2 regions of the Halomonas sp. BM-2019 genome follow, and region 2 is predicted to be linked to the other one. Evidence: riboswitches for the same ligand, from Rfam matches in the RefSeq annotation. Region 2 holds a riboswitch; the other holds the start of a gene.
What was found. Region 2 has a riboswitch for thiamine pyrophosphate ahead of J5F18_RS18080 (sodium:solute symporter). Riboswitches for the same ligand answer to the same signal wherever they lie in the genome.
Positions count from the first base shown of each region.

Region 1: another riboswitch for thiamine pyrophosphate. It lies ahead of tenA (thiaminase II); the one in region 2 lies ahead of J5F18_RS18080 (sodium:solute symporter).

Region 1 is NZ_CP071922.1:1,498,807-1,502,206, reverse strand. It holds gene J5F18_RS07575 (VOC family protein) at 39-419, shown strand; gene J5F18_RS07570 (DUF4870 domain-containing protein) at 475-852, shown strand; gene J5F18_RS07565 (lipid A biosynthesis acyltransferase) at 870-1,799, shown strand; TPP riboswitch at 1,886-2,005, shown strand; gene tenA (thiaminase II) at 2,074-2,742, shown strand; TPP riboswitch at 2,826-2,946, shown strand; gene thiC (phosphomethylpyrimidine synthase ThiC) at 3,026-3,400, shown strand, end outside.
Region 2 is NZ_CP071922.1:3,648,929-3,652,328, reverse strand. It holds gene J5F18_RS18095 (DUF3427 domain-containing protein) at 1-287, shown strand, start outside; partial or broken gene J5F18_RS18090 (alkylhydroperoxidase) at 398-490, shown strand; gene J5F18_RS18085 (asparaginase) at 598-1,668, opposite strand; TPP riboswitch at 1,956-2,066, shown strand; gene J5F18_RS18080 (sodium:solute symporter) at 2,056-3,400, shown strand, end outside.

The DNA.
Region 1 (3,400 bases), 2.0 Mb from region 2:
TATCCTCTGTGGCAGAGCAATCCTCCAAGGAGAACCGAATGCTGTCAGGTCTGGATCATCTGGTCATCACCGTGACCGACATTTCCCGCGCCGTGGACTTCTACTCCCGGGTGCTGGGGCTGGAGGTGCGCTACCGCGACCGCGAGCGCGTCGACCTGATCCTCGGCGACCTGGCCCTGCGCCTGCACTGGACCGCCACGGACATCGAACCCCGGGCGGCGACACCCACTCCCGGCAGCATCGACATCTGCCTGCGCAGCCTGCTGCCCCTGGACGAGGTGGCCCGCCACCTGGAGGCGCTGGACGTCGAGGTGGAGCTCGGCCCCGTGGAGCGCCAGGGCGCCACCGGCAAGCTGGAGTCGCTCTACCTGCGCGACCCGGACGGCAACCTGCTGGAGATCAGTCGCCCGGCGCGATGATGGCAAGGCCGCGCCCGGCCGGTATCATGGGCCCCAGACATTCACCCATTCAGGGATGACCATGAGCGACAACTCGCGCGACGACCGCGTCATCGATTCGAGCCGCCCCTCCGACACCACCATGCCCATGGTGGTCTACGCCCTCTACCTGGCTAGCTTTGTGGTGGGCTTCACCTCGGTGATCGGGGTGGTAATCGCCTATGTCTACCGCGGCAAGGGGCCCGAGTGGCTCGACGAGCACTATCGCTACCAGATCCGCACCTTCTGGATCGGCCTGCTCTACGCCACCGTTGCCACCGTCCTGGTGCTGGTCGCCATCGGCATCCCGCTGCTGATCGCCGTGGCCGTGTGGCTGATCGTGCGCTGCGTGAAGGGCTTTCGCGGCCTGCAGGAGAAGCGCGCCCCCGACAACGTGGACACCTGGCTCTTCTAGGCACGGATTCGTTCGAGATGGCCGAGACCCGCTCCCAGTCCAGCCCCCGTCAGGCCCGCGCGATCGCCACCCTCTGGCGGACGCTGGCCGGCCTCCGGCTCGCCACCCTGTGGCGCCTGTCGCGGATTGCCGGCCCCCTGGTGCACCGCTTCAGCCGCCGCGAGCGCGAGGTCACCGAGATCAACCTCGGCGAGGTCTACCCGGAGCGGACCCGCGCCGAGCGCCGCCGCCTGGCCCGGGCGAGCCTGACCCACTCCACCGCCACCATGCTGGAGCTGGGCTTCGCCTGGATGGGCGACCCCGAGCGCGTCGAGGCCGCGATCCTCGCCGTGCACGGCCGCGAGCTGCTCGACGAGGCCCGCGCCGAGGGGCGCGGCGTGATCGTGCTGGCGCCCCACTTCGGCAACTGGGAGGTGCTCAACTTCTGGCTCTCCAGCCATTTCCCCTTCACCGCCATGTACGAGCCGCCCAAGATCGCCGAGCTCGACGCCGTGACCCGCGCCGGGCGCGAACGCATGGGCGCGAGCCTGGTGCCCACCAACCCCCGCGGCGTGGCCGCCCTGCTCAAGGCGCTCAAGCGCTGCGAGGCGATCGGCATCCTGCCCGACCAGGAGCCGGACTGGGGCAGCGGCGTCTTCGCGCCCTTCTACGGCCGGCTCGCCTACACCGCCACCCTGCTGCCCAAGCTGGTGGCGCGCACCGAGGCCCGGGTGGTCACCGGGGTCGCCCGGCGCCTTCCCGGCCGCGGCTTCGAGATCCACTTCCTCCCCGCCGACGCGCGCGTCTACGCGGCTGACGAGCCGACCTCGGCCACCGGCGTCAACGCCTGCGTGGAGGCCGCCATCGCCCTGGACCCGGCCCAGTACCAGTGGGAGTACAAGCGCTACCGCAAGGTGATCCAGCAGCAGGAGGGGCACCCCCGCCATCAGGAGTTCCGGCTCTACTGAGGCGCCATTACGCAAAAATGGAAATTATTTCCAACCATTTTCCTTGCCGCCCCTGGCAACCCGCCCACAACCTGCTAGACTGGGCCTCACGCTTGACGGGGTGCCGGTGAATCCGGCTGAGATGGCGCAGGGGCAAAGGCCCGAGCACCGATCCCGTGGAACCTGATCCGGCTCGTACCGGCGTAGGAATCAAGCGGTGTCCTGGCGCCTCCAAGCGCCCCTCCCGGCCACCCTTCCCCTGCCCGCCCCGGATCGACCACAGACCGGAGGCATGATGGGGTATCGCTTCAGTGACCTGACCGCCAGTTGCGCGGACGACTGGCACGCCTATATCGAGCATGAGTTCGTGTGCGCCCTCGGCGACGGCACCCTCGACGGCGAGGCCTTCCGCCACTACCTGCAGCAGGACTACCTCTTCCTGATCCACTTCGCCCGGGCCTACGCCCTGGCCGCCTACAAGAGCCGCAGCCTCAGCGACCTGCGCCACGCCCATGAGGGCCTCAAGGCGATCCTCGACGTGGAGCTCGACCTCCACGTGAGCTACTGCCGCGAGTGGGGCATCACCGAGGCCGAGCTCGCCGCCCTGCCCGAGGCCCGTGCCACCCTGGCCTATACCCGCTACGTGCTGGACACCGGCCACCGCGGCGATCTGCTCGACCTGCACGTGGCGCTGGCCCCCTGCCTGGTGGGCTACGGCGTGATCGCCAACTGGCTGGGCGAGCGGGTGGAAACGGTGCGTGGCGACGCCAACCCCTATGACGCCTGGATCGCCATGTACGAAAGCGACGAGTTCCAGGCCGCCATGCATGCCGAGATCGCCTGGCTCGATGCACGCCTCGCCGAGGTGAGCGCGGCACGCTTCGCCGAGCTGACCGAGGTGTTCCGCGACGCCATCCGCCTCGAAATCGATTTCTGGCAGATGGGGCTGGATCGCGCCCTGTAGCGCTGGCTCCATCGCCATCCGTCCGCTGGTTCTGGTCAGGCCGGCGGGCGGCGTCAGACTGATGATCGACCGATCATCCGACCACGCGCTTGACGGGGTGCCGTTGACGACGGCTGAGATCATGCCTCTCGCCATAGAGAAAGCCTGGATCCCGTTGAACCTGAACTGGCTAGGACCAGCGTAGGGATCAAGCGACACGCAGCGGGATGCCTCCCCTGCCCCTGTCCTCCCCAAGCTGTCCTCCCTGAAACATCGACACGATATCCCCTGGGGAGAACATCAGATGAGCAAGACCGCCCACTTCCTGGCCGAGACCGCCAAGGTCGACGAGGCCGCCATCCGGCCCCTGCCCGGCTCGCGCAAGGTCTTTGTCGAGGGCTCGCGCCCCGATATCCGCGTGCCCTTCCGCGAGATCAGCCTGTCGCCCACCAAGACCTCCGGTGCCGACGAGGAGAACCCGCCCCTGCTGGTCTACGACACCTCCGGCCCCTACACCGACCCGGCGGCCGAGATCGACCTGCGCCGCGGCCTGCCCGAGCTGCGCCGCGCCTGGATCGAGGCGCGCGGCGACACCGAGTTCCTCGACGGTCCCACCAGCGAGTACGGCCAGCGTAGAGCCAACGACCCGACGCTCGCCCAACTGCGCTTCGACCTGACC
Region 2 (3,400 bases):
ATCGCGACTATCCCATCAGCCGAACGTTGCTGCATTGGGAGAGCCAGTCGAATACCACACAGGCCAGTTCGACGGGCCAGAACTATCTCCACTTTGGAGACCGCGGCTACACGATTCTTTTTTTCGCTCGTTTGACCAAGCGTATCGAGGGCGAGACGGCACCCTTTATCTTCTTAGGCCCGGCCAAGGCGCTAAACGGGTATGAGGGTGATCGCCCCATTGCCATGATCTGGGAGCTCGAACACCCAATGCCAGCGGAACTCTTCGAGGAGGCGCGGCCGGCATAACATGACCTGTCACGGAACCTCAGCGACGTGAATCTGGCGGTACAGGAGAAGGCGGCTTTGTGGCCAACGTCTTCAAGATGCTGGCCCATCGGCAGGACGAATTACGCGATTTCTTCGGTATGTCCAACCGCCTGGTCACCCTGGCCGGCACCCCGTCCAACGAGGAGTTCTACCTGATGGGCCGGGTGCCGCGGGAGGTCTAAGGGAGGCACCAAGTGGCGAGTTCGTGTTGACAGATTGGCCTCGCCTGACAAGGGCTGCGAGCCGCCGGCCCCAGCCCTTGTGTTCGCGTGCCGTTGCTGTCAGTCGGTCAATACTCCCAGAAGATCCGCTGCAGCTCCTCGCTGTTATCGGTCATCGTCAGGGCCACCATGGCCAGGATACGAGCTTGTTGCGGGCGGTGGTCGTGGGCCACTACCCAGTCGTAGTCGTCATCGGGCTGCTCGGCGTTCCGCAGCACGAACCCGGCGGGCACGCGGGAAGAGCGGATGATCATCACCCCCTGGTCACGCAGCGCCTTCAAGGCATCGACCGCTGGTGCCGCCACCGAGCCATTACCCGTACCGGCATGGATCAGTGCCGCGATGTCGCTCTCGCCGTAGGCCTCGATACCAATGGTGTTCATGTTGCCGTAGCCGTAGACGATATCGACGGCTGGCAGGGAGTCGATATCATCGATGTTGAACTCGGATGAAGTGGTGTGGCGCTTGACCGGGTCACGAAACCAGTAATTGCGCCCTTCGACCACCATTCCGAGCGGGCCCCACTGGCTCTGGAAAGAGCTGGTCTTGATGTTGATGCTCTTGCTGACGTCGCGCCCGCTCAGGATGTCGTCGTTCATGGTCACCAGGACCCCCTTGCCTCTGGCGTCCTCGCTGGCCGCAACGCTCACGGCGCCGTAGAGATTCAGGGCGCCGTCGGCGGACAGGGCGGTGCCGGGGCGCATGGAGCCTACCAGCACGATGGGCTTGTCGGTTTGCACCACCAGGTTCAGGAAGAAGGCGGTCTCCTCTAGGGTATCGGTGCCGTGGGTGATGACGATACCGTCGACATCGTCCTGCTTGGTCAACTCCGACACGCGCTGGCCCAGGGTGATCAGATGCTCGTTGTTGAAACTTTCGGAGGCGATCTGGAAGACCTGCTCTCCGCTGACCCGAGCAAGATTTTCCAATTCGGGCAGGCCCGCCAGTAGCTTATCGACTGGTACCGTTGCGGCGGCGTAGGTCGCGCTGTCGGCGGCGGTTGCCCCGGCCCCGGCTATGGTGCCACCGGTGGCGAGCACCACCACGTGCCGGTCCTCCGACTGCGCCAAGACAGCGGCCGATACCGCCAGAAGCACAACTCCCGCAATCCAGCTTCTCACTAATCGTTGAGTTTTCACGACAAACCTCTCCCGTTGGATGGTTGTGTTGGCAGGCGCCACGGTCAATTCGTGCTATGGGCTCGACCGCTTCCAGATACACCATAGCCAGTTCACCGGGTTATCGCCGTGATTCTTCCCCAGGTCTCGGTCCCAGTTTGGTGCTTGATTGATCGGCGGTGCCCAGGGGCGATACCGGAGTTAGGCGGTGGTCGTTCGAACCAAGCGCATGCGCTATCATGAACCTCGTTCCTTCCGCTATCGGCCAGGCCGGCCGTGACTCGAAGAAGGATCCCTACAATACATCCACTTGTCGCCAGGGGAGTCCCGCCGCATCCGCGGGGGCTGAGAGGGCCAAGCGCCGACCCTGGAACCTGATCCGGTTCATGCCGGCGGAGGAAGCGCGACATGCCCTACCTGACGTCTGCCGTGCTCGGCGCGGCGCTCCTGTGCTTTGCGTTCCTGGGCCTGCGGGCCCGCCGGGCCGACGGTCGGCTCGATGACTACGTCACCGCCCGCAATTCCCAGGGCGCCCAGGCCATCGGCCTGTCGTTCCTGGCCTCCAGCATGGGCGCCTGGATCCTCTTCGCGCCGCCGGAGATCGGCGCCTTCGTGGGGCCGGTGGCGCTCGCCGGCTACGCCATCGGCTCGTCGCTGCCCTTCATCGTGCTGGGGCTCTACGGCCCGGCGATCCGCCGCCACCTGCCTAAGGGGCGCAGCATCGGCGAGTTCGCCGAGGCCTGCTACGGTGCCGGAGTGCGGCGCTGGGTCTCCTGCGTCTCCGTGGCCTACATGGCGATCTTCCTGGCCGCCGAGCTCACCGCCATCGGCGCCATCGCCGCGCTGCTCTCGGACGTGCCGCCGGCGCTGGTGATCCTCGGGGTGGCGGCGGTCACCCTGGTCTACACCACCCTGGGCGGGCTGCGGGCGAGCCTCGCCACCGACCGCTGGCAGGCCTGGCTGCTGCTGGTCCTGCTGGTGCTGGTGGGCGGCGTGGCCTGGTGGTGGCTGCCCCCCATGCCGGCCGAGGCGGTAATGCCCGCCGTTCCCGCCGGCAGCGCGTTCTCCGTGGCGCTCACCCTGGTGATCGCCGTCACCGCGGCGAACCTCTTCCACCAGGGCTACTGGCAGCGGGTGTGGGCCGCCGAGGACGATCGCGCCCTGGCCCGCGGGGCCCTGCTGGGCGGGGCCAGCAGCCTGCTGGTGGTGATGGCCATCGGCGGGCTCGGCATCGTGGCGGCGATGCACGCGCTGCCCCTGGGCGAGCCGCCGATTCCCTTCTTCGCGCTGCTCTCCGCGGCGCCGGCCTGGCTGGCGCTGCCGGCCCTGGTGCTGGCGGTCACCCTGGTGGCCTCCAGCGTCGATACCCTGCAGAACGCCATCGCCTCCATGGCGGTGGCAAGCTCCGGCCGGCAGGGGCTCTCGGTGCGGGCGGCGCGCTGGGTCACGGTGGCGCTGATGCTGCCGGTGGTGTGGGTGGCCCTGCAGGGCTTCTCGGTGCTGCGCCTGTTCCTGATCGCCGATCTGCTGTGCGCCGCCATCCTGCTGCCGGTGCTGCTGGGCCTGTGGCGGCGCATGTCGCCGCTCGCCGCGGTGGCAGGAGGCGTGGCGGGCCTGCTCGGCGCGGTGCTGCCGGGCTGGATCACCCTGGGGAGTCTTTCCGCCGGGGTGCTCGCCGCCACCTTCCCGGATAGCATTCCGACACTCCCGCCCTTCCTGGGGGCGCTGGTCGCCTCCACGCTTGCCAGCCTGC